2 linked regions of the Salipiger abyssi genome follow. The main gene of each other region encodes a partner of the protein of the gene in region 2 in a complex. Links are inferred from orthologs where the notes say so. Each region holds a gene or a part of one and is shown on either strand. Other genes may lie near its edges.

Region 1 (15,240 bases), 770 kb from region 2 along the record:
AGACCCGCGCCGCGCCGCTGGGGATCGAGGTGATCGTCGGCGCGCCGGAGACGCTGGAGGCCGACACCGTGTTCGGCGCGATCTTCCAGTATCCCGGCACGTTCGGCGGGCTGCGCGATGTCTCCGCCGAGATGGAGGCGCTGCATGCGGCCAAGGCGGTGGGCATCGTGGCCGCCGATATCATGGCGCTGTGTCTGGTGAAGGAGCCGGGCGCGATGGGCGCCGATATCGCCGTGGGCTCGACCCAGCGTTTCGGCGTGCCGCTGGGCTATGGCGGCCCGCACGCGGCCTATATGGCGACGAAGGACGCCTATAAGCGCGCCATGCCCGGGCGCATCGTCGGTGTCTCGGTGGACAGCCACGGCAACCGCGCCTACCGGCTGGCGCTGCAAACCCGCGAGCAGCATATCCGCCGCGAGAAAGCCACCTCCAACGTCTGCACCGCGCAGGCGCTGCTGGCGGTGATGGCGGGCTTTTATGCGGTGTTCCACGGCCCCGAGGGGCTCAAGGCCATTGCGCAGCGCATCCATCTCAAGACCGCGCGGCTGGCCAAGGGGCTGGAGGAGGCGGGGTTTGCCGTCGAGCCGGAGGCGTTTTTCGACACGATCACCGTGGAAGTCGGGCTGTTGCAGCGCGGCGTATTGCAGGCCGCGGTCAAGGAGGGCGTGAACCTGCGCCGGGTCGGCAAGACCAAGGTGGGCATCACGCTGGACGAGGCCACGCGGCCCGCCACCATCGAAGCGGTGTGGCGCGCCTTTGGTCTCGTGCGCAAGGACGAGGACGGGGCCGCGGAATACCGGCTGCCCGACGCGCTGCTGCGCGAGAGCGGGTATCTCGGCCACGAGATCTTTCAGATGAACCGTGCCGAGACCGAGATGATGCGCTACATGCGCCGTCTCGCCGACCGCGATCTGGCGCTCGACCGGGCGATGATCCCGCTCGGCTCCTGCACGATGAAGCTCAACGCCGCCGCCGAGATGATGCCGGTGAGCTGGCGCGAATTCGCCAATCTGCACCCCTATGCCCCCGCCGATCAGGCGCGCGGCTATGCCGAGATGATCGGCGATCTGTCGGAGAAGCTCTGCGCGATCACCGGCTACGATGCGTTTTCCATGCAGCCCAATTCCGGCGCGCAGGGGGAATACGCGGGTCTTCTGACCATCGCCTCCTGGCAGCGGGCGCGGGGCGAAGGCCAGCGCGATGTCTGCCTGATTCCGGTCAATGCCCATGGCACCAACCCGGCCTCGGCGCATATGGTGGGCTGGACTGTCGTCGCGGTGAAATGCGACGATCAGGGCTCCATCGACCTCGACGATTTCCGCGCCAAGGCCGAGCAGCATTCCGACAGGCTGGCGGCCTGCATGATCACCTACCCCTCGACCCATGGCGTGTTCGAGGAGACCGTGAAGGAGGTCTGCGCCATCACCCATGAGCATGGCGGGCAGGTCTATATCGACGGCGCCAATATGAACGCCATGGTCGGCCTGTCGCGGCCCGGCGATCTGGGCGGCGATGTGAGCCACCTCAACCTGCACAAGACCTTCTGCATTCCGCATGGCGGCGGCGGCCCCGGCATGGGTCCGATCGGCGTCAAGGAGCATCTGGTGCCGCATCTGCCCGCCGATCCGCTGACCGGCGGCGTGGCCGGGCCGGTTTCGGCGGCGGCCTTCGGCTCGCCCTCGCTGCTGCCGATCTCCTGGGGCTATATCCTGATGATGGGCGGCGAGGGGCTGACCCAGGCGACGCGGGCGGCGATCCTCAACGCCAATTACATCGCGGCGCGGCTCTCCGGCGCCTACGAGATCCTCTATACCGGCCCCAAGGGGCGGGTGGCGCATGAGTGCATCCTCGATGTGCGCCCCTTCGAGAAATCGGCGGGCGTCACGGTGGAGGATATCGCCAAGCGGCTGGTCGATTGCGGCTTTCACGCGCCGACCATGAGCTGGCCGGTGGCGGGCACGCTGATGGTGGAGCCGACGGAATCTGAGACCAAGGCGGAGCTCGACCGCTTCTGCGACGCGATGCTGGCGATCCGCGAGGAGATCCGCGCCATCGAAGAGGGCAGGGTCGATGCGGAGAACAACCCGCTGAAACACGCCCCCCACACGATGGAAGACCTCGTGCGCGACTGGGACAGGCCCTATTCGCGCGAGCAGGGCTGTTTCCCGCCGGGCGCCTTCCGGGTCGACAAATACTGGCCGCCGGTCAACCGGGTGGACAATGTCTATGGCGACCGGCACCTGGTCTGCACCTGCCCGCCGATGTCGGATTACGCCGACGCGGCGGAGTAGTCTGCCGCAGCACATACCGGGGCGGGCAGGCTTGCCCGTCCTTCTTTTGCCCGCGTCACATAAGAAATGCGCCCCCGGATGGAGGCGCATTTTGTCTTTTTGCGGTGAGAGAGGCTCAGATCGACTCTTTGATCCAGCTTTCCAGCGAGGCCTTGGGCGCGGCGCCGGTGCGGTTCGAGATCACTTCGCCATCCTTGAAGATGAACAGCGCCGGGATGCCGCGCACGCCGAGCGCAGCCGCCACGCCGTGGTTGTTGTCGACATCGACCTTGGCAACCTTGATCTTGCCTTCATACTGTTCGGCCAGCTCTTCGAGCGCCGGGCCGATCTGCTTGCAGGGGCCGCACCATTCGGCCCAGAAATCGACCACGACGGGAATGTCGGAGCCTTTCACTTCCTCATCGAAAGTCGCGTCGGTGACGGGAACGGTGGCCATTGGAATCTCCTTGCGGGTTTGGCAGCCAGTATCTTGGGAGGCGAAGGTAGGTAGGGGCCGGGGAGTCGTCAAGCGGTCGTAGCGCGCGCCAGTGCCGCAGACACAAGATCGTGTGGCAGTGACATATAGTTCTGCGTCGCCGTCCAGATCAGCCCGGTTTCGATCTCGCGCCCCGGATAGAGCTGGGCCAGCGCCGCCGCATAGGCGCCCATCTGGCGCAGCAGCCCCTCGGGCGTGTCCGCTGCGGTGGCCGGCACGGTGCGGTTGGATTTGAAATCCACCGCGATCACCTTGTCCGGGGTGACGATCAGCCGGTCGATGATGCCGTGAATGCGCCCGACCGGCGCGATCTCGGCGGTGAGCGGCACTTCGGCGAGGCTGTCGGGGGCAAAGAACGGCGTCAGCGTGTCTGCGGCCAGCACCGCCAGCGCTTCGCTCGCAAGCGTTTCGGTGTCCTCGGGCAGCTCCTCGGCGATGGCCAGCACATGCGGCACGGCGGCGGGCCGGGCATCGGGGGGCAGGGCCGAGAGGTGTTCCAGCAGCAGGTGCAGCACGGTGCCGCGCAGCATGGCGGCCTCGACATCCTCGCCGTCTTCCCCGGCCAGCGCCTTGGCGCCGCCGAGCGCCGAGGGCGAGACGGATTCCAACAGAGCGCCCGGCAGCGGCGCGGGCTGGCGGAAAAGATCCGGCAGGGCCGCCTCCTGCCGCAGGATCTCCGGCGCGGGTTCGTGCGGCAGCGCGCTCCAGTCGGCCTGCCCCAGCCGCAGCCCCTCATCCGCGCCCCAGGCGCCGAAATCGAAGGTGGCAGGCTCCGCGCCGGAGCGCTCCATGCCCAGCCGAACCTGATCGTACCAGGCATTGCCCTGCGCCCCCAGCCTGCCGGCGGCGGCGACCACCAGCCATTTCTCCGCCCGGGTCAGCGCCACGTAAAGCAGCCGGTCGCGTTCGCGCTGATTGGCGTCTTTCGCCCGCTCCAGCGCCTCGGCCTGCACCCGTGGCTGCGCCTCGGCGCTGGCCTTCCACACGGTGCCGGTGTCGCCATCGAGCAGGCTGTCGCGGATCTGAGCATTGGGCTCGGCGCAGTCCGGCAGGATGACGATGGGCGCTTCCAGCCCCTTGGCGCCATGCACCGTCATCACCCTGATCCGTGCCCCGGCGCTGTCGGGCGCGCGCTTGATCTCCAGATCGTCGGTCTGCATCCATTCCAGGAACCCGGTGAGCGAGGGCACCTCGGTCTGCTCATAGGCCAGCGCCTGCCCGATCAGCGCATTGATGCCGTCCTCGGCCTCTTCTCCCAGCCGTCCGAGCAGCTTCTGCCGGCCCTCGTGCCGGGTCAGGATGCGCTCGATCAGATCGAAGGGGCGCAGGAAATCCGCCTTGCTCCGCAGATCGTCGAGCACCGCCATCACCTGAGGATATGCGTCTCTGTTTCCGCGCAAAGCGGCCCAGAGATAGCCGTCGCGCGGCTGCGCCAGGGTGAACAGATCCTGCTCGCCCAGACCGAAGAGCGGCGAGCGCAGCGCGGTGGCGAGCGACAGGTCGTCCTCGGGCGTGGCGAGAAAGCTCAGCAGCGCACCGATATCCTTCACCGCCAGCTCGGACATCACCTTGAGCCGGTCGGCGCCGGCGATGGGCAGGGCGCGCTGCTTGCAGGCGCGGATGATCTCGGTAAAGAGCGTGCCGCGCCCGCGCACCAGGATCAGGAAATCGCCGGCATGGGCGGGACGGGTGCGGTACTGGCCGCTGAAGCCGATCTCTTCGGGCAGCGGCGTGCCGAGGGTCTTTTCGATGAACCCCGCGACGCGGTTGGCGAGGATCACCGCGTGATGACGCTCGCCCACCCGGTCGACCGGCTCGAACCAGTCGGTCTCGTCTTCCTCCTCCTTGCCGGGCTCAACATGCGGCCAGAGATCCACCCGTCCGGGCATCTCGGATTTGAAGGCGCGGTGTTTCTGGTCCTGCGAAAACCCCGCCGCCTCGCGCCCGTCAAAGGTGTTGTCGACCAGCCGCAGGATCGGCTCGGCCGAGCGAAAGCTGTATTCCAGCATCATCCGGCTCAGCGGCGCGTCGGTGCGTTTCAGCCGCTCGGCGAACTCGTCGCACATGCGGTCGAATTCGCGTGGATCGGCGCCCTGAAAGCTGTAGATCGACTGTTTCTTGTCGCCCACCACAAAGATCGTGCGCCGCACATCGGCGCGCGCGCCCTCGCCGCTGGTGAACTCATGCGCCAGCCGCTCGATCACCTGCCATTGCACCGGGCTGGTGTCCTGCGCCTCGTCCACCAGAATGTGGTCGATGCCGCCATCGAGCCGGTAAAGCACCCATTCCGCCACCCGGTCATCGGACAGCAGATCGCGCGCGCGGGTCACCAGATCGTCGAAATCGAGCCAGCCGCGCCGCTGTTTCTCGGCCTCATAGGCGGGCAGAAACGCCTGCGCGAAGCGGTGCAGCGCCAGCTCGCGCTCGGCGGCGGCCAGCGCGAGCCGGGTCTCGCGGGCGGATTCCACCCGGCGCATGAGGTCTTCGAGCGCGCCCATATGCGGCGCCAGCGCGCCGTTTTGCAGCCCCTTGGTGGGGAATTTTCCGAGCTTGGCAGTGAACGGCTCCTTGGCGCCCTTGCCGGTCAGCAGTACCGACTCGAGGATCTCCAGCGCGTCGAGATCGGGCGCGGTGATACGCGCCAACTGCGCGGCGGCTTTCTGGTCGTTGGCGCCCGATCCGGAGAGCGCCGGCACCATCGCCTCCAGCAGCGCCATTTCGCCGCCGAGGAACACCCGCGCCAGCAGCGCCTCGCGGCTGTCGTCGGGGGCGAGATCGTAGAGCGCAAACAGCGCCTCGCGTGAGCGGGCGGGCAGAAATGCGTCTCTGTTTCCGCAGATTTCGGCCAGAAGCTTCTCCGGCTCGTCGCTCAGCCAGCCGGCCAGATCGGCGACCAGATGACCGTGGGCGCCCTCGGACAGCCGGTCGAGCACATCGGCACGCAGGATCTGCGCGGCGCGGTCCTCCATCTCGTGGAACTGCGGCGAGACGCCGGCCTCCAGCGGAAAGCGCCGCAGCAGAGAGGCGCAGAAGGAGTGAATGGTCTGGATGCGCAGCCCGCCCGGCGTCTCGATGGCGCGGGCAAAGAGCGTTCGGGCGCCAGCCAGCCGGTCGGGCGGCAGCGGCCCGTCGAGCCCGAGCTGGCGCAGCTCGTCGCGCAGCGCCTCGTCCTCCAGCATCGCCCAGGCGCCGAGCCGGCGGAACAGCCGGTTCTGCATCTCGGTCGCGGCGGCCTTGGTGTAGGTCAGGCACAGGATGTGTTCCGGCAGCACCCCGTCGAGCAGCAGCCGCGCCACCCGGTCGGTCAGCACCCGGGTCTTGCCCGAGCCGGCATTGGCCGAGAGCCAGGTCGAACAGTCGGGGCGCGCGGCGCGTACCTGCGCTTCGGTGGCCTCGTCGCGCTTCATTCCAGCACCTCGCGCTGCGCCTCGTCGATCACGTCCCATTCGCCGAAGCGGGCGAGGTGATCGTATTCGGACACATCCTTTTCCTTGAGCAGCGCGGCGCGGGCGGTATAGCCGCGCTCCGGTTCCGCCCAGCGGGTCATGAGCGTCTCGAACTCGGCCCAGACCTGCGCGGCTGGCATTTCGTCGAGCGGCGCCGGCACCTCCTTGGGACTGGCCGCGACCGAGACGAACACCGCGCGTTCGGTGTGGCGCGGCTGAAGCTCGCGGAAGGCACCGCGCTCGACCATGGCGGCTTCGAGCAGCAGCTGCTTGTCGAAATAGCGCTGCTCCTTGGGGCTGGGGGCGGCGCCGGTCTTGTAATCGTAAAGATGCGCACCGCCGCGCGCGTCGATGTCGATCCGGTCGGCCTTGCCGCGCAGGGTAAAACCGAGCTGCGGAATCTCGCCATGACCCATGATCTCGTAATGCGCGGGCGTGGCCACCGCCTGTCTCGCGCGCTCGGTCTCGGTGAACCAGAGCGCGATCTTGGCCAGCCGCGCGCGCCAGAGATGGCGCGTTGTCGGATAGGGCACGATCTGCGGATCGCAGATGATGGCGTCGGTCTTGCGCAGCAGCGCCTCGACACTGAGTTGCACCGGATCAGAGACGCTTTCCTTGACGAACTCCTCCAGCACGCGGTGGATCAGCGTGCCACGCAGCAGCGCGTCTGGGGCACGTTGCAGAGGATTGAGCGGCGTGAGCCGCAGCACCCGCTTGGCATAGATGTGGAAGGGGTCACGGATCAGATGCTTGATCTCGGTGACCGAGAGCGTGCGCGGCCGCGCCGCCAGCGGTGGGGCCGGCGAAGGGCGCGGCGCCGGGGCACAGGGCACGGGCTTTTCCAGCGCGCGGGCCAGCGCCAGCCAATGGCCGCCGCGCGCGCGCATGTCCTTCAGCGCCTGCGGCCCGTCCCGGTCGGGCAGCCCGTTCATCAGGTTCATCAGCCGGTTCAGCCAGCGCGAGGGCACGGTTTCCGCATCGTCGGATTTCAGCGCGCGGGTCAGCCAGACCTGCGGCGCGGCCACCGCCTGCTGAAAGTCATGCGCGGCCAGCCCGATGCGCCGTTCCGGCACCAAAAGGCCCGCGCGGTGCCGCATCCGCCGGTTCAGCCAGGGGTCGGCGCCGGGCAGCTCGGGCCAGCTGCCTTCGTTCAGCCCGCCGAGGATCAGCAGATCGGCGCCCATCACCCGCGCCTCCAGCGTGCCCCAGATCAGGATGCGCGGATGCGGCGCATCACGGTCGCGCAGCTCGTGTCCCGAAAGCACCGCGCCAAAGAGGTCGGCATAGTCGCGCGCGTCCAGATCGGTGCCGTACCCGGCCTCGTCGCGCAGATCTTCGATCACCGCGCGGGTCTTGCGCCCGGCGGCCTCTTTCCAGAGCTCGGAATCCGTACCCTGCGGCCCGGCGGCGATGCTCTCGGCGCGGGACAGATGGTCTTCGATCCAGTCGGCAAGTGGGCGGGTGCCGTGTTGCGGTGGATGGCAGAAACAGGCGGCAACCCATTCCGCCCAGGCCTCCTGTTTCGCCGCCACGCCCCAGGCGCGCAGCTGCTCGGGCTGCGGATAGGGCCAGGATTTGCGGCGGATATGCAGCTCCAGCTCGCGGGTGGCGCGGAGGTGCTCGCCGCGCGCGTGGCCGCTATGGGTGAGCGGATGCTTGAGCAGGGTGAGCAGCGTCTCGGCGGTCAGATCCTGCTGGAACAGGGTCGAAACATGGCGCAGGAACCGGCCCGGCGGGGTCAGTTGTAGCGGCGTGCCGGCGCTGTCGTCGGGCAGGATGCCCCAGCGGTCGAGCGCCGCCGTCACCTGCCGGGTCAGCATCCGGTCGGGGGTGATCAGCGCGGCGGTCACGCCGTCCTCGGCAGCCTGACGCAGGCGCAGCGCGATGGCGGTGGCCTCGTCGCGCTGGGTGGGTGCCTCGACCAGCGTCAGCTCGGTGGTGGCCTCGGTCAGATCGGGCAGGCCCGGCCCCTCGTCCCGCCATTGATCGGTGACCGGCGCGGGCCGCAGCGCCAGCGAGATCAGCCGGTTGCGCCCGGGGCTGGGCGCTGCCTGTTCGGTCCAGTGGGCAATGTCGCCCGGGCGCAGATCCAGCTCGCGCATCAGCCGGGCAAAACGGAACTGCGGGTGATCCTCGCCCGAGAGCGCATCGGTGAGCCCGTCCCAGACCGCCTCGGGCGTGTCGAAATCGAAGCCGGGCAGCACCAGTGCGCCCTGCGGCAGCCGTGCCACCGCCTGCATCAGCCGGTTGGTCATCCCGCGCGAGCCGGTGGAGCCGGCCAGGATCACCGGGTGCTGCGGCGGCTGCGTTTCCCAGTCTTTCAGTCTCTGTTCCAGCGCAAAACGGCGAAAGGCGACGGTGTCCGGCGCCTCGTCCCCGTCCTCGAAATAACGCTGCACGATGTTGAAAAAGCTGAGCGCCCGCTGCCAGTGGCCGGATTCATCGCTCACATCCAGCGCCGCGATATCGTCGGGCGAGACGCCCTCGTCCTGCATCTCGTCCATCAGCGTGGCGAGGCTGTCGGCGAGGTCGAACAGCGTGCTGCGCGGCGCGAGATCGGGCTGCGCGTCGAGCAGTTTCGACACCAGCCCGGTCAGCTCCAGCCGCCGCCGCAGCGGCGAGACCGGCGCCGGCAGATGCGCCAGCGCGATCGGGTCGGCGACATTGCCCAAGAGCCGGATGCGCGGCAGCAGCGTGGCCGGCCCCTGGTCAAAGATCTGCCGGATGCGCCGCGCCATGCGGGTGGTGTTCACGATCAGCTCGGCCCGCGCCATGGCCTCGGGCGGCTGCCCTTCCATGCGGGCGCGCAGGCCGGCGACCAGCGCCGCCGGGAAATCGACACCGGGGGCGAGCGCGAAGACGCGCGGGGTGGCAGAGCGCTCAAACATCGGCGCCCAGCATCTCTTCGGCGAGCCGGATGCCCTCGGGATGGCCGACATCGCACCAGTAGCCGGGATAGGGCAGGCCAAAAAGCCGGCCCTCTTCGTGCATGACGTTCCAGAGGCGGTTCAGCGAAAACACGCGATCGGGGATATTGGCCAGCCCGCCGGTCGTGAGGATCTGCGCGCCGGTATAAACGAGATCGCCCTGGCGCAGCAGCCGGCCGGCGCCGTCCATGCTGAAATCGCCGGCGGTCTTGCGGCCCACGGCGCGCGCCATGGGCACGCAGAGCAGCAGCGCGTCCATGCGCGCGGGATCCCAGGCCTTGCCCAGCAGGCGCAGCGGGTTGGGGCCGGACCAGACCGCATCGGTGTTGAGCGTAAAGAGCGGATCCTGCCCCAGCAACGGCAGGGCGGCGCGCAGACCGCCGCCGGTGTCGAGAATCTCCGGCTCTTCACGCACGACGACGATGTCGCGCCCGGCGAGATGCGCTTCGAGCTGGTCGGCGCGGTAATGCGCGTTGACCACCCGGCGCAGCTTGCCATAGCCTTCGGCCAGATCCAGCGCGTGGTCGATGAGCGGCTTGCCCGCCACCTCGATCAGCGGCTTCGGGCGGTCGGCGGTCAGCGCGCCCATGCGGGTGCCGAACCCGGCGGCAAAGAGCATCAGGGCGTCGGGCATGTGGATTTCAGCCTTTGCAGGATGTCCGGGGTCGGGGCGGGCAGCGCGTCGCGCAGCAATGCTGCGATGTTGGCCAGCGCCGGGTGGCGCAGGTCGGTTTGCAGGTGCCCCCAGACCCGGGGGATAAGGTCGATGTAATGCGGCTTGCCGCGCGTTGCCGCAAGCCGGGCGAAGACACCGAGGATACGCAGGTTACGCTGCGCGCCCAGCACCGCCAGCGCGGCGCGGAAGGGCTGTTCGGGAAGGCCGGTTGCGGTGAGATAGTGACGAATTGCCGCCTCCGCGGTGGCAGGGGCCACATCGCGGCGGGCATCCTCGATCAGGGAGACGAGATCGTAGGCACGATGCCCCTGAAGCGCATCCTGGAAATCCAGCAGACCGGCGCGGGCGGCGCCCTCGCGGTCGGGCAGCCAGAGGATATTCTCGGCGTGGTAGTCGCGCAGGATCATCACATCGGTCTCGGGCGCGTGGGTGGCCAGCGCGGCCTCGAACGCGGCGGCGCAGGCCTCTTTTGTGCCGGAAGGGGCGGGCTGGCCGGCACCTTCCGCATAACAGTCAAAGGCAAGGTCAGTCATCGCGGCAAGGCGCGCGGGATCGGCGCGCGGCAAATCGGGCGGCGCGGGGTGCCGGTGCAGGGCGATCAATGCGTCAGTTGCGGCGAGATAGAGCCGCTTTTCGGTCTCCGGATCAGTTGCGAGCCGGGCAACCAGCCCGTCGCCCAGATCCTCGATCAGCAGCAGGCTCGGCGCTTCGGCGAGGATGCGCGGCGCGCTGAGCCCCAGAGACAATAGATGCCGCGCGAGCCGGGCAAAGAGCGCGGTGTCGCCCTCGGGGTCTTCCATGAGGATCGCCGTTTCGCCGCCGCGCGTCAGGCGGCTGTAACGCCGCGCCGAGGCGTCGCCCGCCAGCGGTTTAGCCACGGCCTCTGCCCAGCCGGCCTCTGAGAGAAAGGTGGCGCTCATGCGGTCAGCCCCGCGAGCACTTCGTCCCAGCGCGGATCGGTCCAGTCGAGCGCAAGCTGCCTGACATCCTCACCCTCGTCCATGGCGAAGCCCAGCGACAGCGCGCCTTGCGGGGCGAGATCCTCCAGCCGGTCGGGCCATTCGATCAGGCAGATCGCGGTCTCGAACGCGTCGGTGAGACCGAGCTCGGCGCATTGGTCGGGATCGGAGAGCCGGTAGAGATCCGCATGCCAGAGCTCCCCGGCGCGTGTCTCGTAGACCTGAACCAGCGTGAAGGTGGGCGAGGGCACATCCTCGGGCGCGTCCTGAAGCGCCTGGATCAGGCAGCGGGCGAAATGTGTCTTGCCGGCGCCGATACCGCCGGAGAGCAACAGCACGTCGCCCGGTCGCAGCCTGTCGGCAAGCCGGGTGGCGAGGGAGCAGGTCGCTTCGGGTGAGGCGAGGGTCAGCGCGGCGCGGGGTGATGTCATGGCGCGAAAATACCCTGCGCGCGCTGCGGCGCAAGCGGGATCAGGCGTCGGCGCCCTACACCTCGGCGGGGATTTTCGCCGGGCAGAGGCAGGGGCTGAACCGGATCAGCGTCGCCCCGCCGCTGAGCGGCTCGGCCCGGCAGAGCAGGCGCTGGCCGTCGAGCGTTTGCAGCTCGGCATCCCAGCCGGCGCGGTCGCCCAGGGTCAGGGTGAAATCGCGCAGCTCCGCCCAGATCGGGCTGGGCCGGCAGCGCGCCTGCCAGTCGCGGGTGGCCTCGGCGATGCCGATTTCGGCGATGCTGCTGTCGGGGTCGTTGTCCCAGAGCTGGCGATAGGGGTCGTTGCAAAAGGACAGGACGCCGAGCTGCGAGAACACCGCCACCGCGTCGTCGAGACAGTCGAGCACCGCCTGTGTGACCTCGATCTCCTGCCGGAAGCGGCGGGTGAGCGAGATCTCGGCGCTGATATCCTCGAACAGGAAGGCCACGCCGCCATCGGGATGCGGGCGCCCGGTGATCTTGTAGGTGAGCCCCGAGGGCAGACTCCAGGTTTCGACATAAAGGTCGCTGCTGGCGGCGGCGATGACCTCGCTCAGCTTGTCGCGCCAGCTGCGGTAATTCTTGGGCTCGGGCATCATCTGCTTTTCGCGCAGCATATCGAAGAAGCTGAGCAGGTTGGGCCGGCCGCTGAGGAATTCCGCCGGCAGCGTCGTCAGGTCGAGCAGCGCCGGGTTGAACAGGACCAGTCGCAGATCCTTGTCGAAAACGGCAAGCGCGATGGGCAGATGCGCGAAGATACGGGTGAGGGTTTGCAGGAAATTGCGCTGCGCCGCCTCGGCATGGATCACCGCGTCGATATTCTGCGCGAAATGCAGCCGCCCCTCTGGAACGCGATAGGATTGTACCTCGTACCAGGACTGGCTGCCGTCGCCGGGCTTACCTGCGCTGGCGCGGCTGACATGGATGTCCTCGCTGTCGTCGGGAAGGATATCGAGCGGTTGCGTGCTGCGGTCGGGCAGCTCCGCCCGCGCGCAGAGATCGTCGAAACTGGCGTTGCCCCAGACCACCTGCCGCGTGGAATCGGTTTGCCAGATCGGGGTGGGTGTGCGGGCCATCACATGGCGGAGTTGCGACAGCTCGCGCAGATCGGCACGCAGGCGCAGGCATTCGCCGACACCCGCCGGCGGGCCGATAAAGGTCAGGCGCAGCCTGTTTCCGTCAGGCGTGAGTGTCAGTAGCGTTTCGGGGTCGCCTATGGCCGGCAGTACCGCCGCCTCGGTTGGCTGGACCTCGGGAAGCGGGCCGAAGAAGGGGCGCAGCGCGGTGGCGATTTCGGACCATGTGAGCTGTTCCGCCGGGCCGCATTCCAGCAGGTGCCGGGCCTGCAAGGTCGCATCGGTCAGCATGCCATCCGAGACGAGTATCTCTGTACGTTCCATATGCGGTGTGTCTGGAGGTTTCGCTTGTGACGCGGCGTTTGGCGCCCGCCCGATCAGCATCCCTCCGATGAAAGCCGCCCCTCCGGCCCCAATCCCGGTTGCCAGTGCAATTAAAAAATCCACAAAATAACCCGTTCCGTTTACCTCTCCCCGTCCGTCATGATTGAACGGAGAAGGTTAATTTCTCGTTAAGGTCTCTGTGCGGACGGGATCAGATCTCGATCGGACGGTTTTCGCCGAGCGGCGTGCCGGGCGCATGGCGGGGCGCGATGATCCTGCTGCTGGGCCAGACGACCTCGACGATGGCGCCGCGGGGCGCGCCCTTTTCAGATCCGATAAAGGGGTCGGCCCCATTGGCAAAGCTCAGCTCGGCGCCGCTGCGCTCCAGCAGCGTCTTGGCGATGAACAGCCCCAGCCCCATGCCCTCGTATTCCGGGCGTGTGCGGCGGTCGCTCTCGCTGCGGCGGCGGCGCATCAGCGGATCGCCGAGCCGCCCGATGAGATGCGGCGGAAAGCCCTGGCCGTCGTCGATGATGCGCACGGTGATGCTGCCGGCATCCCAGATCGCCTCGACCCAGACCTGGCTGCGGGCGAAATCCACCGCGTTCTGGATCAGGTTGCGCAGCCCGTGGATGATCTCGGGCCGGCGCAGGATCTGCGGCGGCAGCGGCGCGCCCTCCGGGCCCGGCCCGGCCTCCACATGGATTTCCTTGCCGCGGTTCTCATGCGGTTCTGCGGCCTCGCGGATCACCTCGGTCAGCGGCGCCTGGCGCAGATGCAGATCGTCCTTTCCGGCGCGTCCCATACCGCGCAGGATATCGCGGCAACGGTCGGCCTGATCGCGGATCAGCCGCGCGTCTTCCTGAAGCTCCGGGTGGTCGTCGAGATCCTCGATCAGCTCGGCGGAGGTGAGCTTGATCGTCGCCAGCGGCGTGCCCAGCTCATGCGCCGCCGCCGCCACCACGCCGCCGAGATCGTTGAGCTTCTGCGCCCGCGACAGTGCCATCTGCGTCGCGGTGAGCGCGTCGGACATGGCGTTCATCTCGCGGGTGATGCGGCGCGCATAGACCGAGATGAAGACAAGCGCGATGGTGATCGCCGTCCACTGGCCAAAGACGAAGACCTGCGGCAGTTGCAGGGTGATGCCGTCGAGCGTGCGCAGCGGCAGGTGAAAGAACACCATGACCGTGATCAGCACAAAGGCGGTGACGTTGAGCAGGATGGTCGAGCGCAGCGACAGCGCCGCCGCCGAAACGGTGACCGGCCCCAGAACCAGCAGCGTGAACGGATTGTTCAGCCCGCCGGTGAGGAACAGCAGAAAGCAGAGCTGCAACAGGTCGAACATGACCATGAGCAGGTTTTCGTTCTCGGTCAGGCGCTTGTTCTCGGGGAAGATGAACATCGCCACGAGGTTGCCGATGATCGACACGCCCACGGCGAGATAGCACAGCCCCAGCTCCAGCCGCAGATCATAGAGCTGCTGCGCCACCGAGATCGCGATGATCTGGCCGCCGATGGCGACCCAGCGCAGCAGGATCATGGTGCGCAGGCGGATGAAGTTGCTGCGCTGGTCCTCGTCCAGCAATCCCAGGTCGGTCTGGCTCATCTGCGCGCTTTCGTCACTTGATCCTGCCGGCCCAATTGTTAGGTCTCCGTCACCGCTTTCGCAATCAGCTCCGGGAAAAACGCCGCATGCGCTGGACCATCGCCGCCGTCTCCGCCCTCGTGCTTGCCGCTCTTATCGGGGGCATCTGGTTCTATACACGCCCCGGCGATCAGGCGAGCGATCCCTTCGCGCCCTGCCGCACGGCGGTGATCGCCGGCGGCTCCGATCAGATCGGCGGCCCGTTCGAGCTGGTCAATTCCGCCGGCGAGACGGTGACCGACAAGGATGTGATCACCGAGCCGACGCTGCTTTATTTCGGCTATACCTTCTGCCCGGATGTCTGCCCGCTCGATACCGTGCGCAACGCCGATGCCGTCGATATTCTCGACGCGCAGGGCAAGAGCGTGACGCCGGTCTTCATCTCCATCGATCCGGAGCGTGACACGCCGGAGGCGGTGGGCGATTTCGCCCATAATATCCACGAGCGGATGATCGGCCTGACCGGCTCGCCCGAGCAGGTCAAGGCGGCGAGCCAGGCCTACCGGACCTATTACAAGAAGCAGCCGTCGGATGACGAATTCTATCTCGTCGATCACTCGACCTTCACCTATCTGGTGCTGCCCGAATACGGCTTTGTCGAGTATTTCCGCCGCGAGCTGCCGCCCGAAGACCTCGCCGAACGCGCCGCCTGTTTCATTGATCGCATGTAATCGCATGCGCATTTGACCCCTAGCGCGCCGCAGGATATTACCGAAATCCAAGCGTCGAACAGCAGTTGGGGGGACAGTCGTGTCGGAACGGATGATCGAAGATCTGGGAGACGACCGCTCGCTGCTTCTTGTCGACGATGACGAGCCGTTTCTGCGGCGTCTCGCCAAGGCCATGGAAAAGCGCGGTTTCGAGGTCGAGACCGCCGGCTCCGTGGCCGGGGGTAGCGCCATCGCCACGGCACGCCCGCCGGCCTATGCGGTGGTCGACCTGCGGCTCGAGG
Region 2 (15,035 bases):
GCGAGCTCACCATGACCCGCACCTCCCGTGAGGTGATCGAGAGCCTGACGGCGGTGTGATCCGGCCGCTCAGGCGGAGCGGCTGAGCCGCTCCTCGAGCACGTCGAAAGGCACGCCCGGCTCGTCCTTGGCGCCACGGATCACCAGCGATGTCTTGACGCTGCCGACGTTCTCGGCTGTCAGCAGCTCTCCGGTCAGGAAGCTCTGGAAGGTCGAGAGATCCGGGGCGACGCATTTCAGGATGAAATCCACCTCGCCGTTCAGCATGTGACACTCGCGCACCAGCGGCCAGGCGCGGCAGCGCTCCTCGAAGGCGCGCAGGTCGCTCTCGGCCTGGCTTTGCAGCCCGACCATGGCAAACACCTGCACCTCGAATCCCAGCTCGCGCGGGTCGACATCGGCGTGATAGCCACGGATGAAGCCCTGCTCCTCCAGGGTGCGCACACGGCGCAGGCAGGGCGGGGCAGAGATGCCCACGCGTTTGGCAAGTTCGACATTGGTCATGCGACCGTCGGCTTGCAGCTCGGCCAGAATCTTTCTGTCGATCGGATCGAGCCGGTTCCCAGGCATAGTCGTTCCTCATGTGAATTCGCGATTGTTATACCACCCCCAGCGCGCTGCGCAATAATGTTTCATATTCGCGAAACATTGTTAATCAATGGGTGTTTTGTCGCGCCAGTTTACGCCCGGGGTTTGCGCCGCCCCGCCGGGTGTCTATATGCAGGGCGGAACGCGAATGTCACAGCTTGCGAGGCGCCACCATGTCCGACACCCGCCACACCAAGGTTCTCATCATCGGGTCCGGCCCGGCCGGTTACACCGCCGGGGTCTATGCCTCCCGCGCGATGCTGGAGCCGATTCTGGTGCAGGGCCTGGAGCCCGGCGGCCAGCTGACCACCACCACCGAGGTGGAGAACTGGCCCGGCCAGACCGAGATTCAAGGCCCCGAACTGATGGTCACCATGGAGGCGCATGCACGCGCCATGGGGGCCGAGATCATCGGCGACATCATCAGCAAGCTGGAGCTCGACAAGCGCCCCTTCGTCGCGCATGGCGACAGCGGCACCACCTATACCGCCGACGCGGTGATCCTCGCCACCGGCGCGCGGGCGAAATGGCTGGGGCTGCCTTCGGAAGACGCCTACAAGGGCTTTGGCGTCTCGGCCTGCGCCACCTGTGACGGGTTCTTCTATCGGGGTCAGGAGATCGTGGTGATCGGCGGCGGCAACACCGCCGTGGAAGAGGCGCTGTTCCTGACCAATTTCGCCTCGAAGGTGACGCTGATCCACCGCCGCGACGAGCTGCGCGCGGAAAAGATCCTTCAGGATCGCCTGCTCAAGCACGAAAAGATCGTGCCGCTCTGGCATCATCAGCTTGAGGAGGTCGTGGGTGAGGATAACCCGAAGGGCGTGACCGCTGTGCGGGCCAAGGATGTGCGCACCGGCGAGATCACCGAGATCCCGTGCAAGGGTGTCTTTGTCGCCATCGGCCACGCGCCGGCGAACGAGCTGGTCAAGGATGTGCTGGAAACCCATATGGGCGGCTATGTGGTGACACAGCCCGACAGCACTGCGACGTCGATTCCGGGCGTGTTCGCCGCCGGCGATCTGACCGATCACAAATACCGCCAGGCGGTGACCTCTGCCGGCATGGGCTGCATGGCCGCGCTCGAGGCCGAGCGCTGGCTGGCCGAGCAGGGCATTGACGAGGGCAAGGATGTCTCCGAGCCGCTGGGCTATGGTGCCGAAACGCCGGTGGCCGGGTAACGCAGGCCTGGGTGCTGTTGATCGAAAGGGGCGCGCCTGGGGTGCGCCCCTTTTTTTGTGAGCTGACGGTGCCGGATCTAAGGGCAGAGCGTCGTTGCAAAACCGCCACGTCGGCGGGAATCGGCCCGAGCGGGCGGTTTGGGCTTTCGCGCTTGCAGCATTCGTGCGATGTGTTCAGCTGTGAACACACTTTGAGTCGCTTGCTATGTCAACGCCTGGTGCGAAACCGATCACGGATGAGGAAGGGCCGCTCTTCCAGCTTCTGCGACAGCTCGATCTGTCGCCGGATGCCTCGCAGCGGCAGATTTCCTCGGCGATCGGCGTATCTCTCGGGCGGCTCAATGCGCAACTTCGTGCCGCTGCCGAAGCCGGGTTCATCAAAATCAGCGAACGTGCCGGGCCGGATCGGCGCCAGCGCTTCGCTTATACGTTGACCTCGCGCGGAGCGGCGGAAAAGGCCCGTTTGACGGACCGGTTTCTCGCGAGGAAATTCCTGGAATACCAGGCGCTCCATGCAGAACTGACCGGCTCTGCCAGCAGCTACATTCCACCCACTGACAGGAACAGATTGATGCAAAACTACCTTGCTCCCATTCCGGAGCTGTTCGTTTCCTACGACAGCGCCCAGAAGCTGAAGGTCGAGGCGGGGGATCTCGTCTCGCATGACCTGACCCCGCGCCAGATCTGCGATCTCGAGCTGCTGATGAACGGCGGTTTCCACCCCCTCAAGGGCTTCCTGAGCGAGGAAGATTACGACGGCGTCGTCGAGAACATGCGCCTCGCCGACGGGTCGCTCTGGCCGATGCCGATCACGCTCGACGTGACCGAGGCCTTTGCCGAGAAGATCGAGATCGACCAGGATATCGCGCTGCGCGACCAGGAAGGCGTGATCCTCGCCACCATGACCGTCACCGACAAATGGGTGCCGAACAAGTCGCGCGAGGCCGAAAAGGTCTTTGGCGCCGATGACGATGCGCACCCGGCGGTCAACTACCTGCACAACACCGCCGGCAAGGTCTATCTGGGCGGCCCCGTCACCGGCATCCAGCAGCCGGTGCACTATGATTTCCGCGCCCGCCGCGACACGCCCAACGAGCTGCGCGCCACCTTCCGCAAGCTCGGCTGGCGCAAGGTCGTGGCCTTCCAGACCCGCAACCCGCTGCACCGTGCCCACCAGGAGCTGACCTTCCGCGCCGCGCGTGAAAGCCAGGCCAACCTGCTGATCCACCCGGTCGTCGGCATGACCAAGCCGGGCGATGTCGACCACTTCACCCGCGTGCGCTGCTATGAGGCGGTTCTCGACAAGTACCCGGCCTCGACCACCACCATGTCGCTGCTGCCACTCGCCATGCGCATGGCCGGCCCCCGTGAGGCGGTCTGGCACGGTCTGATCCGGAAGAACTACGGCGTGACCCATTTCATCGTCGGCCGCGACCATGCCGGCCCCGGCAAGAACTCGGCGGGCGAAGATTTCTACGGCCCCTACGACGCGCAGGAGCTGTTCAAGCAGCACCAGGAAGAAATGGGCATCGAAATGGTGCCGTTCAAACACATGGTCTATGTGGAAGAGCGCGCCCAGTACGAGCCCAATGACGAGATCACCGACAAGGACAAGGTCAACATCCTGAACATCTCGGGCACCGAGCTGCGCCGTCGTCTTCAGGAAGGTCTCGAGATTCCCGAGTGGTTCTCCTTCCCCGAGGTGGTGGCCGAGCTGCGCCGCACCAAGCCGCCGCGCTCGCAGCAGGGCTTCACCGTGTTCTTCACCGGCTTCTCGGGCTCGGGCAAATCGACCATCGCCAACGCTCTGATGACCAAGCTGATGGAGATGGGCGGGCGTCCGGTCACGCTGCTCGACGGCGATATCGTGCGGAAGAACCTCAGCTCCGAGCTGGGCTTCTCGAAAGAGCACCGCGACCTGAACATCCGCCGCATCGGCTATGTCGCGTCCGAGATCACCAAGAACGGCGGTATCGCGATCTGCGCGCCCATCGCGCCCTACGCGGCCACCCGCCGTGCCGTGCGTGAGGATATCGAGCAGTACGGTGCCTTCGTCGAGGTGCATGTCGCCACCACGATCGAGGAATGCGAACGCCGCGACCGCAAGGGGCTCTACAAGCTGGCGCGTGAGGGCAAGATCAAGGAATTCACCGGGATCTCCGACCCCTACGATGTGCCGGCCAACCCCGAGCTGCGCGTCGAGACCGAGAATGTCGATGTCGACAACTGCGCGCATCAGGTCATTCTGAAGCTGGAAAGCATGGGGCTGATCGCCGGCCACTGAGCTGCGACCGACCCGGAAACAAAGAGGCCATGCGCGCGCGTCGTGCATGGCCTTTTTCCTGTGTGCGGCGCCGGATCTGCGGGGGCCCGGCAGCGGGCCGGGGCGGGAGTGACACGGCCTCTGCGGGCAGGTTGCGCCCTGCTGGCTCATGGGGCGTTGGGGGCGCCTGCCAAGCCGGAGTGCACGCGAAAAATCCGTGTGTTGCGATTCAGGCACAAAATTCCCGACTATTTTAATATTCTATTGTACATCTCCTGCGTCATCGGGCAGACCGCATCTCAGCAAGCCTTCGCCAGCATCCAGAACAGACCCGGCTGACAGAAGGTTACTCTCATGGCGACAGTGAACGCGCGCTTGCCCCTGGGCACGGCGCTTTTCCTTTTTTCGATTTCTCAGGCTCCTGCCGCCCTGGCGCAGACCTTGTCGAGCCAGAGCGACGATTTTTACGATCTCGGCACCATCGTCCTGACGGCGGAAGAACAGATCAAGCAGGCGCTCGGCGTCTCCACGATCACCGAGGAGGACCTCGAGCGGCAGCCCGTGGTCAATGACGTGGCCGATATCATCCGCAGGATGCCCGGTGTGAACCTCACCGGCTCCTCGCCCTCCGGGCAGCGCGGCAACCAGCGCCAGGTCGACATTCGCGGCATGGGGCCGGAGAACGTGCTGATCCTGATCGACGGCAAGCCGGTGCTGTCGCGCACCTCGGTCAAGATGGGCCGGGGCGGCGAACGCGACACGCGCGGCGACACCAACTGGGTGCCCGCCGAGATGGTCCAGAGCATCGAAGTCATCCGCGGGCCGGCGGCGGCGCGCTACGGCTCGGGCGCCGCGGGCGGTGTCGTCAACATCATCACCAAGCAGCCCGAAGAGGATCTGTTGCAGCTCGGCGTGCATTACGATGTGCCCGAAAGCGGCAAGGAGGGCATGACCCAGCGCTACAACGTGCTGTGGGCGAAACGGCTGAGCGACGACGTGGCGCTGCGCTTTACCGGCAGCTACAACAAGAGCGAGGCCGACGACCCCGATCTCAACGCCGAGGTCGGCGATTGCGAGGTCGATCCCGATACCGGCACCGAGACCTGTTCCTACGACGCCGGCAACGAGGGTGTGGTCAACAAGGACGCGACGCTGCTGCTGAGCTGGGAGCCGAGCGACCGCAACAAGTTCGATTTCGAACTCGGCTGGTCGCGGCAGGGCAACCTGTTTGCCGGCGACACGCAGCTGGGTGGCCGGCTCAGCTCGGACGGAGACACGATCATCGACGATCTCGCCGATGACGGTGAAGAGACCAATGTGATGGAGCGCGGCACCTTCGCCTTTACCCATACCGGCACCTATGGCTGGGGCGAGACGAAGAGCTATCTGCAATACGAGCACACCGAAAACACCCGCCTGAGCGAGGGCGCTGCCGGCGGCGGGGAAGGGGCGATCAACTCCACCTCGGATTGGGACACCGCCATTCTCGAAGCCATCGCCGCCAAGAGCGAGGCCTATATCGACCAGACCGTCTTTGGCCGGCCCTCGGCGCTGACACTCGGCGCGGAAGTGCGCTGGGAAAAGCTCGACCTGACCGATTACAGCGCCTTCGTCGATATCACCAATGCCGATGGCAGCATCGATTCCACCGATGCGGACGGCATCACCGAGCAGACGACCATCGGGCTCTATCTCGAGGACAATATCGAATGGACCGACCGGCTGACGCTGACGCCGGCGCTGCGGGTCGACTGGGCGGACACCTTCGGCACCAATGTTTCGGGCGGGCTCAACGCTTCCTATGAGCTGACCTCGGAATGGACGGTCAAGGGCGGCGTGGCCAAGGCGTTCAAGGCGCCGAACCTCTACCAGCTCTCCGACACCTATGTGTATACGACCCGGGGCCGGGGCTGCCCCTATCCCTACTATGTCGACGGGCCGTGCTATGTGCTTGGCAATGACGATCTCGATCCGGAAACTTCGGTCAATACCGAGATCGGCGTGGCCTATAACGGCGACAACGGCATCAACGCGACTCTGACCTGGTTCCACAACGATTACCGCGACAAGATCCAGGCCGGGACCGAACAGATCGGCACCACCACCCTGGCCGACGGCCGCACCGCGCGCCTGTTCCAGTGGCAGAACGTGCCGGAATCCGAGGTCGAGGGGCTGGAGGGCAGCTTCTCCATGCCGCTGGGCGAGCGGGTCTCGCTGTCGGTCAACGGCACCTACATGATCAATTCCAGCCAGAAGATCAAAATCAAGGGCGGCACCAACAGCAGCGGCGAGACCTCGGGCGACCGCAATATCGAGGTGCCGCTGTCGCTGGTGCCGGACTACACGATCAACGCGGCTCTGACCTGGAACGTCAACGACCGGCTGACCCTCATTCCGTCGCTGACCCACTATGGCGAGATCGAAGCGGCGGAATACAGTTCCTTCATGGGGACCGAGAACGGCGACACCGAAAGCCGCGATCCCTACACGCTGGTCAATCTCGGCATGACCTACGCCTTTGACAACGGGTTCAATTTCAAGGCCGGGGTCACCAACATCTTCGACGAGTCGATCAAGCGCTCGGGCGATGGGGCCAACACCTATAACGAGCCGGGGCGGGCCTATTATTTCGGTCTGACCAAGACCTTCTGAGCCCGGCTCTGTTCCTGAAAACCACGCCGCCCGGTTCCGCCGGGCGGTGTCTGTTTCCGAAAGCCGACCCATGACCGCCGCGCATCGCGCATCCGGCCCGAAGGCGGGCCAAAGCTCCGGCATCGCCCGCGCCCTGGCGCGGGCCGACCGCGTTCTGGCTCGTATCGAGATGGCCGCCGCGGCGGCGCTGGTCGCGGGGCTCTCGGGCGTGCTGGCGGCGGCGGCGCTGGCGCGGGCCATGGCGCGCCCGCTGATCTGGGCGGATGAGCTGGCGGTGCTGCTGATGGCGATGGCCTGTTTCCTCGGCGCCTCGGCGCTGCTCGCCCGCGACGGCCATGTGGCGGTCACCGCGCTCACCGACCGGCTGCCGCGCCGGGCGCGGGCCTGGGCGCTGCTGGCGCGCGAGGCGCTGCTCATGGCGGTGATCGTGGTCTTTGCGCTGCTGGTCTGGCGCTGGTTCGATCCGCTGGCGCCGCTGCGCCCGCCGCCGGAACCGGGCGCCTTCGTGCTGCCGAATTTCCTCTATCAGGAGCCGACGGCGACGCTGGGGCTGCGCAAGCTGTGGTTCTGGCTGGCGCTGCCGGTCTTCTGCCTCGGCGCGCTCTGCCATATGGCCGTGCGGCTGGGCCGGGCGCTGCGGGGGCTGGCATGCTGAGCCTCGCCGCCTTCGCGCTGCTGCTGCTGCTGGGCCTGCCCATTGCGGTGGCGATCCTCGGCGCGGCGATGCTCCAGATCGCGCTGTCGGGCAATGCCGCGCTGCTCACCGACGCGCCCGCGCAGGTCTTTGCCGGGGTCGAGAGCTACGGGCTCCTGGCGCTGCCGGTCTTTCTGCTGCTCGGCGAGCTGATGAGCGCCAGCGGCGCCGCCGAGCGGCTGATGCGCGTCGCGGCGCTCTGCGTCGGGCCGGTGCGCGGCGGGCTCGGCCATGTGACGCTGGTGGCCAACGCGCTTCTGGCGGCGATCCTCGGCTCCTCGGTGGCGCAGATCACGCTGATGTCGCGGCTGGCGGTGCCGGCGATGACCCGCGCCGGCTACCCGCCCGAGGCCGCCGCCGCTACGGTCGCGGCGGGCGGGCTGCTGGCGCCGGTGCTGCCGCCCTCGATGCTGCTCATCGTCTTCGGGGTGATCGCGCAGATGCCGGTGGGCCGGCTCTTTGTCGCGGGACTCTTGCCCGGCGCACTGCTGCTGGCGGCACTGATCGCCGTCACCGCCTGGATCGCCCGGCGCGAGGGGCTGGCGGCGGAGCCGCGCCGCCCTGGCGTCGCGCCCGGCACGCTGCTGGGCGCGCTGCCGGCCATGGCGATCCCGGCGGTGATGATCGGCGCCATCGTCAGCGGGCTCGCCACCGCCGTCGAGGCGGGGATCTTCGGCGTGCTGGCGGTGCTGGTGGTGGGCGGCGCGGTCTATCGTGCGCTCGGCCTTGCGGATCTGCGCGACGCCCTGTTGCGCGCCGCCTCGGGCAGCGCCATGGTGCTGTTTCTGATCGCCGTCGCGGCGCTCTGGGGCTGGATCGCGGCGTGGGAGAACCTGCCGGCGCGCGCCGCCGATGCGCTCACCGCGCTCACCGCCGATCCGCTGCTCTTCCTGCTGCTGCTCAACCTCGGCCTGCTGCTGCTCGGCATGGTGATCGACCCGATGCCGGCGCTGATCCTGGTGGTGCCGGTGTTTCTGCCCGTGGCGGTGGAGAGCTATGGCATCGATCCGCTGCAATTCGGCCTGGTGGTCTGCGTGAACCTGACGCTGGGCCTGCTCACCCCGCCGGTGGGCACCGGGCTGTTCACCGCGGCCAAGCTCAACGGCATCGCGCCGGAACGGCTGGTGCTGCGGCTGGCGCCCTATCTGGCCGCTGCAGCGCTGGTGCTGGCCGCCCTGAGCCTGTTCCCGGTCCTGACGACCGGCCTTGTCCGCAGCCTGTTCTGAGATGGAGACGACATGAAACACCTTATCGCCTGTGTATTCGCCCTGACCGCCACGCATGCCGGGGCCGAGCAGTATCGGCTCGGCCTGATCACGCCGCCGCCGCATCAGTGGACCAGGACCGCCGAGATCATCGCCGCCGAGATCGCCGAGCGCACCGATGGCGCGGTCGAGATCCTTGTGATGCCCTCGGGCCAGCTCGGCAGCGAGGCGCGGATGCTGCAACAGCTACAATCGGGGTCGCTGGATTTCGGCATGTTCACCGTTGGCGAGTTCTCCAACCGCGATGCCGATTACGGCGTTTTCCTCGCGCCCTTCATCGCCCGCGATGTGGAGCAGGCCCGGGCGCTCCTGCGCGGCGAGGTGGCGGGGCAGCTGCTCGACGGGTTCGGGCATTTCGGGCTCAAGGGGCTGGCCTGGGGCATGGCCGGCATGCGCGAAATCGTGCTGGCCGAGCCTGCTGAGACGCTTGCCGATCTGGCCGGGCAGAAGATCCGCACCGTGCCGCTGGCGCCCGAGCTGGATTTCTGGCGCCAGATCGGCGCCGCGCCGACGCCCATGCCACTACCCGAGCTCTATAACGCCTTCGCCAACGGCCAGGTCGACGGCATGCAGATCGACTTCGAGGGCACCTGGAATTCCGGCTATTACGAACATGCCGGGCAGGTGATCGTCTCGGATCACATGATGTTCCCCATGGCCGCCGTCGCTTCGGGCCGCCGCTGGCAGGGCATGAGCGCCGAGCACCGCGCCGTGGTCGAGGAGGTCTTTGCCGAACAGATCGATGCCATGGTCGCGCGCTACGGCGAGATCGACGCGCGCTATCTGGGCGAGCTGGAGGCCGCCGGTGTGCCGATCACCCGCGTGGATGCGGACTGGTTCGAACCTGCGGTCTCGGACTGGTATGCGGCCTGGCGCGAAAAGACGCCGCTGCTTGAGGCGCTCGAAGCCGAGGCGCGGCGATGATGGGGCGACGGAACTTTCTCGCGGGGCTCGCGGCCATCGGCACCGGCGGCCCGACACTGGCGCAGCCGATGCAGGCGGTGGCCGAGCCCACGGTTCTGGAAACCGGCTCGGCGCATTACCACACCGCCGAGCTGCGTCTGCCGCACCCTGTGCCCGGACTCGCCGACCACCGCATCCGCATCGCCTGGCCGCGCGGGCCGGTGCCCGAGGGCGGGTTTCCGGCGCTGCACATGCTCGACGGGCGCGCGGTTGCGGCGCTGCTCGACGAGCCGCTGCTGGCCCGGCTGGCGGCGCGGGGCGGTCCGGCCATCGTGGCGCATGGCCATGCCCGCGCGACCCGCTTTGCCACGCTGGAACGCGCGCAGGACTACACCCCGCCCGATGCCGAAGGCCGGCCGGTCGCCGATCCGCGCGGCCGTGCGGGCGGCGGCGCGCTTGATTATCTGGCGTTGCTGACCGGCGAGATCCTGCCGCGCGTCGAGACCCGGGCGCCGCTCGACCCGGCGCGCCGGCTGCTCTGGGGGCATTCCTATGGCGGGCTCTTCGTCTTGCAGGCGGCGCTGGCCGCTGGCGGCGCCTTTGCCCGTTTCGTCGCCGCCAGCCCGGCACTCTGGTGGGATGACGCGCGCTTTTATGCCCGTGTGCTCGCCAGCGTCGAGCGGGGGCTCAGCCCTATGCCGGTGCTCGACCTGCATTCCGGCAGCGCCGAACGCGCCCGCGCCAGCCGGCCCTCCAATCCCGACGCGCAGGATCTGCTGCGCATGCGCGACGCGCTGCCCGAGGGTGCGCTCGATCGGCTGTCTGAGGCGCTGCGCGGGCATGGCGTTGCTGGCGAGACGCTGGTCTTCGACGGGCTCAGCCATGGCGAGAGCTTTGCAAGCTCTGCCCGCACGACCCTTCTGGAGACCGCGCTAGAGTTGTGAGCCCGCGGAGCGATTTGTGTTCTTGACGAATTTACTCGGATACAATATCGACACCCGTGCGCCCGTACGGCACCGCTGCACGGGCGCGGAAATATCGAAGCCAAGGACCGGCTTATCTGGGTCCGCAGCCAATCCGACATCCAACCGCCGGGCGCCTCGCGCCCGCCAGACAGGAGAGGCTGACGTGTCCCTGCCATCCGTCCTTCGCAGCGGTGTCTGCGCCGCCGCAACCGCCGTTGCGCTCATCGCAACCCCCGCGCTTTCCGATCCCTTCGCAGATCTCGCACGCGGTTTTGACGCGCAATTGCGCGCCGCTGGGGCCGAGCGTGCCCCCATCGCCGCCGGCGGCGTGGCGCTGATCACCGGTCGCGGCTTCACCCCCGGCCAGAGCGTGACCTTCCGCCAGGGCGGCACCGCATTGAATGACGGCGCGGCGGTAGAGGCCGACGACAAGGGCGAAATCAGCGCCGAGATCGCCATTCCCGAAGGCACCGCACCGGGGATCTACCCAGTGGTGGCCGAGGTTTCCGGCCCGGACTACGCCACCACCTTCGAGATCAAGGTCTCGCCGGTGCTTGCGCCGTCGGGCGATTTTGCCACCGAGTCGCAGCCGCTGGAGCCGGGGCTCTACCAGGTCGCGGCGACCGACGAGGCGGTCTATGTGACCTCCGCCGTGGGCCGTCCGCCGGTGAAGCAGAGCGCGCTGATGAAGCTCGATCCCGAGACGCTTGAGATCGTCGCGCAGACAGCGCCCGGCGCCGCGCCGGCGCGGGCAGACGGCAGCGATGGCGGGGTCTTTGCGGTCTATGGCATCGGTGTCGCCGAGGAGGCGGGGCAGGTCTGGGTGACCAACACGCGGCAGGACACCGTGGCGGTCTACGATGCCGACGACCTGTCGCTGATCAAGCAGTTCCCTTCGGGCACCGTAAGCCATTCGCGCGATGCCGTCGCCCATGACGGCAAGGTCTATGTCACCGCGACCTTCGAGCCCTTCGTGCATGTCTTCGATACCGAAACGCTGGAAGAGACCGGCACCATCGAGCTGCGCTCTTCGCGCCGCCGGGCCGAGTTCGGCACCGCCAGCCTGCAACTGGATGAGGAGAGCGGCACGCTCTACGTGGTCAGTCTCGGTACCAACGAGGTGGCGGCGATCGACCTCGCCTCGGGCGAACAGACCGGCGTCTGGCCGGTGGACCTGTCGCGCGGCACCATCGGCGTTGGCCACGATGCCGAAACCGGCCGGATCTTTACCGCCGGGCAGGGCAGCGACAATGTGATGATCCTCGACGACGAGACCGGCGAGGTGCTGCACGAGGTGATGGTGGGCGCCAACCCGCTGAACATCGTCTTCGATCCCGAGGCCGATCTTGCCTATGTGACCCTGCGCGGCTCCGGCACGCTGGTGGCGGTGACCCCCGATGGCGAGATCGCCGGCAATATCGAGATCGGCTCCTTCCCGAACCATCTGGCACTCGACGGCAAGGGCGGTGTCCTCGTCGTGAACAAGAGCAAGGGCGCCGACGACCCGACCGGCGACCATATCACCCGCGTCACGCCCGAGGGCTGACGCAAGGCACGGGGATAGGCAGGCGATTGATTTCCCTCATCGCAACGTCCCGGGCAGGAGCGATACAGAATGAAACCTGTCGAGCAGGTCTGGCCGCCGGACGTCGCGGCCGAATACAGGGCCAAAGGCTACTGGCGCGGGGAAACCTTCCCCGCGCTTCTGCGCGACCGCGCGGCGCGCCATCCCGAGAGGCTGGCCGTGTCGGGCGGTGGCGCGACGTGGTCCTATGCGGATCTGGCGCGCCGCGCCGAGCGTTTCGCGGCGGGGCTGCTGGCGCGCGGGCTGGTGCCGGGCGACCGGGTGCTGGTGCAGATGAGCAATGTGCCGGAATATCTCTCCGCCGTGTTCGGCATCTTTCGCGCCGGCATGCTGCCGGTCTTTGCGCTGCCGGCGCATCGCCGGATCGAGCTCGACCACCTGCTGCGCAAGAGCGAGGCGGTGGCGATCCTGACCGAGCGCCGCATCGCCGGCTACGATCACGCCGCGCTGGCCTCGGCGCTGGCAGGCGAGATCGCCGGGCTGCGCCATGTGCTGATCTGCGAGCCGGGACAGGGTGGCGAGGGGCTGGCCGGGCTCGAGGCCGCGCCGGAAGAGCGCGAGCTGCCCGGCGATCCCGATCCGCAGGCGGTGGCCTTCCTCCAGATCTCCGGCGGCAGCACCGGCCTGTCGAAGCTCATTCCGCGCACCCATGACGATTATATTTACTCGGTGCGCGAAAGCGCCCGGATCAGCGGTCTTGACGGCGGCTCGGTCTATCTCGCGGTGCTGCCGATCTCGCATAACTTCACCATGAGCTCGCCCGGCGTTCTGGGCGCGCTCTATGCCGGTGGGCGGGTGGCGCTCTGCCCCGATCCGCGCCCCGAGACCGGCTTTCGCCGCATCGCCGAGGAGGGCGTGACGATCACCGCGCTGGTGCCGCCTCTGGCGCTGAAATGGCTCGATGCCGCCGAGCGCCTGCGCCCGGATCTGCCGACGCTGGAGGTGCTCCAGGTCGGCGGTGCGAAATTCCTGCCCGAGACCGCGCGGCGCGTGCGCCCGGTGCTGGGCTGCACGCTGCAACAGGTCTTTGGCATGGCCGAGGGGCTGGTAAACTACACCCGGCTCGACGACGAGGAAGAGATCATCGTCACCACTCAGGGTCGGCCGATCTCGCCCGATGACGAGGTGCTGATCCTTGACGACGACGGCACCCCGGTCGCCCCCGGCGAACCCGGCCATCTGCTGACACGCGGCCCCTACACGATCCGCGCCTATCACGACGAGCCCGGCGCCAATGCCCGCAGCTTCACCGAAGACGGGTTCTATCGCACCGGCGACATCGTGCGCCGGCTGCCCTCGGGCCATCTCGAGGTGCGCGGGCGGGCGACCGACCATATCAACCGCGCCGGAGAGAAGATCTCCGCCGAGGAGGTCGAGGACCATCTGCTGGCGCATCCGCAGGTGCTGGACGCGGTGGTGGTCTCGGTGCCCGACCCGCATCTGGGCGAAAAGAGCTGCGCCTTCATCCTGCCGCGCGACGGCACGGCCCCCGCGCCGGCAGAGCTGCGCCGCTTTATCCGGGGCCGCGACATCGCCGCGTTCAAGGTGCCCGACGAGATCCGCCTGGTGACCAGCTTCGGCACCACGGCGGTGGGCAAGATCAGCCGCCGCGCCCTGCGCGCGGCGCTCAGGAAAGACCATATGGAGGAGGGGGCCGCATGACCCTGCATCGCCCGATGACCCCGCTGACCAAGGACGACATGCGCGCCGATATCGCGCAGGTTCTGGATGTCGCGCCCGAGAGCATCGCCGATGGCGACAGCCTGCTCGATCACGGGCTGGATTCGCTGCGCGCCATGGATCTGGTGACCCGCTGGGAAGCGCGGGTGCCGCATCTCGACTATATCGACTTCTTCGAGGTCGAGACGCTGGACGAGTGGTGGGCCGTGGTGGAACGGACAAGGCGGGCGTGAGCGGCGAGAGCTGGCCTCTCACCGAGGCGCAGGAGGGTATCTGGTACGCCCAGGCCCAGGCGCCGGGCCGTGCCACCTTCAACACCGGGCAGGTGCTGTGGATCGACGGCGCGCTCGACCTGCCGGCGCTGGAACGCGCGGTGGCGCATCTCTGCGAAGAGGCGGAAAGCCTGCGCCTGCGTTTCGGCCTGCGCGCGGGCCAGCCGGTGCAATGGCTGGGGGAGGCGCCCGCGCTGCGCCGCCGCGACCTCTCGGGCGCGTCCCGGTCCGAGGCAGAGGCGGCGATCCGCGAGGATGCCTTTACCCGCATGGATCTGGCCGCCGGGCCGGTGGCGGATCTCACCCTCTGGCGGCTGGACGACACCCGGCACGCGCTCAGCCAGCGCATTCACCACCTCGCCGCCGATGGCTATGCCAATACGCTGATCACCCGCCGCATCGCCGCGCTTTACGCGCATTACGCCGAAGGCGCCCCGGCGCCGCGCCCGCTGGCGCCCTGGCAGGCGGCGCGCGATGCCGATGCGGCCTATCGCGCCGCGCCGGGCCGGGCCGGGGATCGCGACTGGTGGCATGCGCAGCTCGACGGGCTGGGCACGGTGGGCAGCCTCGCGCCCGGGCGCGCCGCCGCGTCCGAGCGGTTTCTGAGGGCCGAGCACCCCTCCGATCCCGGGCTGCCGGCGGCACTGCGGGCGTTGGCCGAGCGCGCCGGCATCTCCTGGGCCGATGCGCTCACCGCGCTGACCGCCGCCTATTGCGCCCGGCTGACCGAGGGCGAAAGCGTGCCCGGTATCCCGCTGATGAACCGCATGGGCGGCGGCGTCGGCTCGGTGCCCTCGACCCAGGTCAATGTGCTGCCCTTCCGGCATCCGGTCGACGAGGCCGCGCCGCTGGCGGAGTGGCTGGCAGGCGCCGCCGCGACCCTCGGCGAGATGCGCCGGCACGGGCGCTACCGGGGCGAGCATCTGCGTCGGGAGCTGGGGCTCGTCGGCGGTGCAAGGCGGCTGCACGGGCCGCTGATCAACGTGCTGCC

Evidence for each region.
Region 1: the proteins of trxB (region 2) and trxA are in contact, whole or in part, in a crystal structure (PDB 1F6M), measured with the Escherichia coli proteins. The link is inferred for Salipiger abyssi from one-to-one orthologs.

Annotation. Positions count from the first base shown.
Region 1 is NZ_CP015093.1:1,588,174-1,603,413, reverse strand. What follows is about bases 1,068-4,034. They hold trxA (thioredoxin), read right to left. Parts: upstream 2,728-4,034; coding sequence 2,407-2,727; downstream 1,068-2,406. Other genes in these bases: addA (double-strand break repair helicase AddA), read right to left, coding at 2,796-4,034; gcvP (aminomethyl-transferring glycine dehydrogenase), read left to right, coding at 1,068-2,291. In the rest of the region: more of gcvP, read left to right, coding at 1-1,067; more of addA, read right to left, coding at 4,035-6,173; double-strand break repair protein AddB, read right to left, coding at 6,170-9,100; Ga0080574_RS11270 (nucleotidyltransferase family protein), read right to left, coding at 9,093-9,773; Ga0080574_RS11265 (aminoglycoside phosphotransferase family protein), read right to left, coding at 9,758-10,735; tRNA (adenosine(37)-N6)-threonylcarbamoyltransferase complex ATPase subunit type 1 TsaE, read right to left, coding at 10,732-11,205; Ga0080574_RS11255 (PAS-domain containing protein), read right to left, coding at 11,261-12,643; sensor histidine kinase RegB, read right to left, coding at 12,855-14,249; Ga0080574_RS11245 (SCO family protein), read left to right, coding at 14,336-14,959; Ga0080574_RS11240 (ActR/PrrA/RegA family redox response regulator transcription factor), read left to right, coding at 15,051-15,240. UniProt on the Escherichia coli protein: Participates in various redox reactions through the reversible oxidation of its active center dithiol to a disulfide and catalyzes dithiol-disulfide exchange reactions.
Region 2 is NZ_CP015093.1:816,049-831,083, reverse strand. What follows is about bases 1-2,762. They hold trxB (thioredoxin-disulfide reductase), read left to right. Parts: upstream 1-760; coding sequence 761-1,765; downstream 1,766-2,762. Other genes in these bases: Ga0080574_RS07575 (bifunctional sulfate adenylyltransferase/adenylylsulfate kinase), read left to right, coding at 1,971-2,762; Ga0080574_RS07585 (Lrp/AsnC family transcriptional regulator), read right to left, coding at 69-569; Ga0080574_RS07590 (Hint domain-containing protein), read left to right, coding at 1-59. In the rest of the region: more of Ga0080574_RS07575, read left to right, coding at 2,763-4,049; Ga0080574_RS07570 (FepA family TonB-dependent siderophore receptor), read left to right, coding at 4,383-6,680; Ga0080574_RS07565 (TRAP transporter small permease), read left to right, coding at 6,751-7,335; Ga0080574_RS07560 (TRAP transporter large permease), read left to right, coding at 7,329-8,600; Ga0080574_RS07555 (TRAP transporter substrate-binding protein), read left to right, coding at 8,613-9,563; Ga0080574_RS07550 (alpha/beta hydrolase), read left to right, coding at 9,563-10,486; Ga0080574_RS07545 (beta-propeller fold lactonase family protein), read left to right, coding at 10,671-12,053; Ga0080574_RS07540 ((2,3-dihydroxybenzoyl)adenylate synthase), read left to right, coding at 12,123-13,754; Ga0080574_RS07535 (phosphopantetheine-binding protein), read left to right, coding at 13,751-14,005.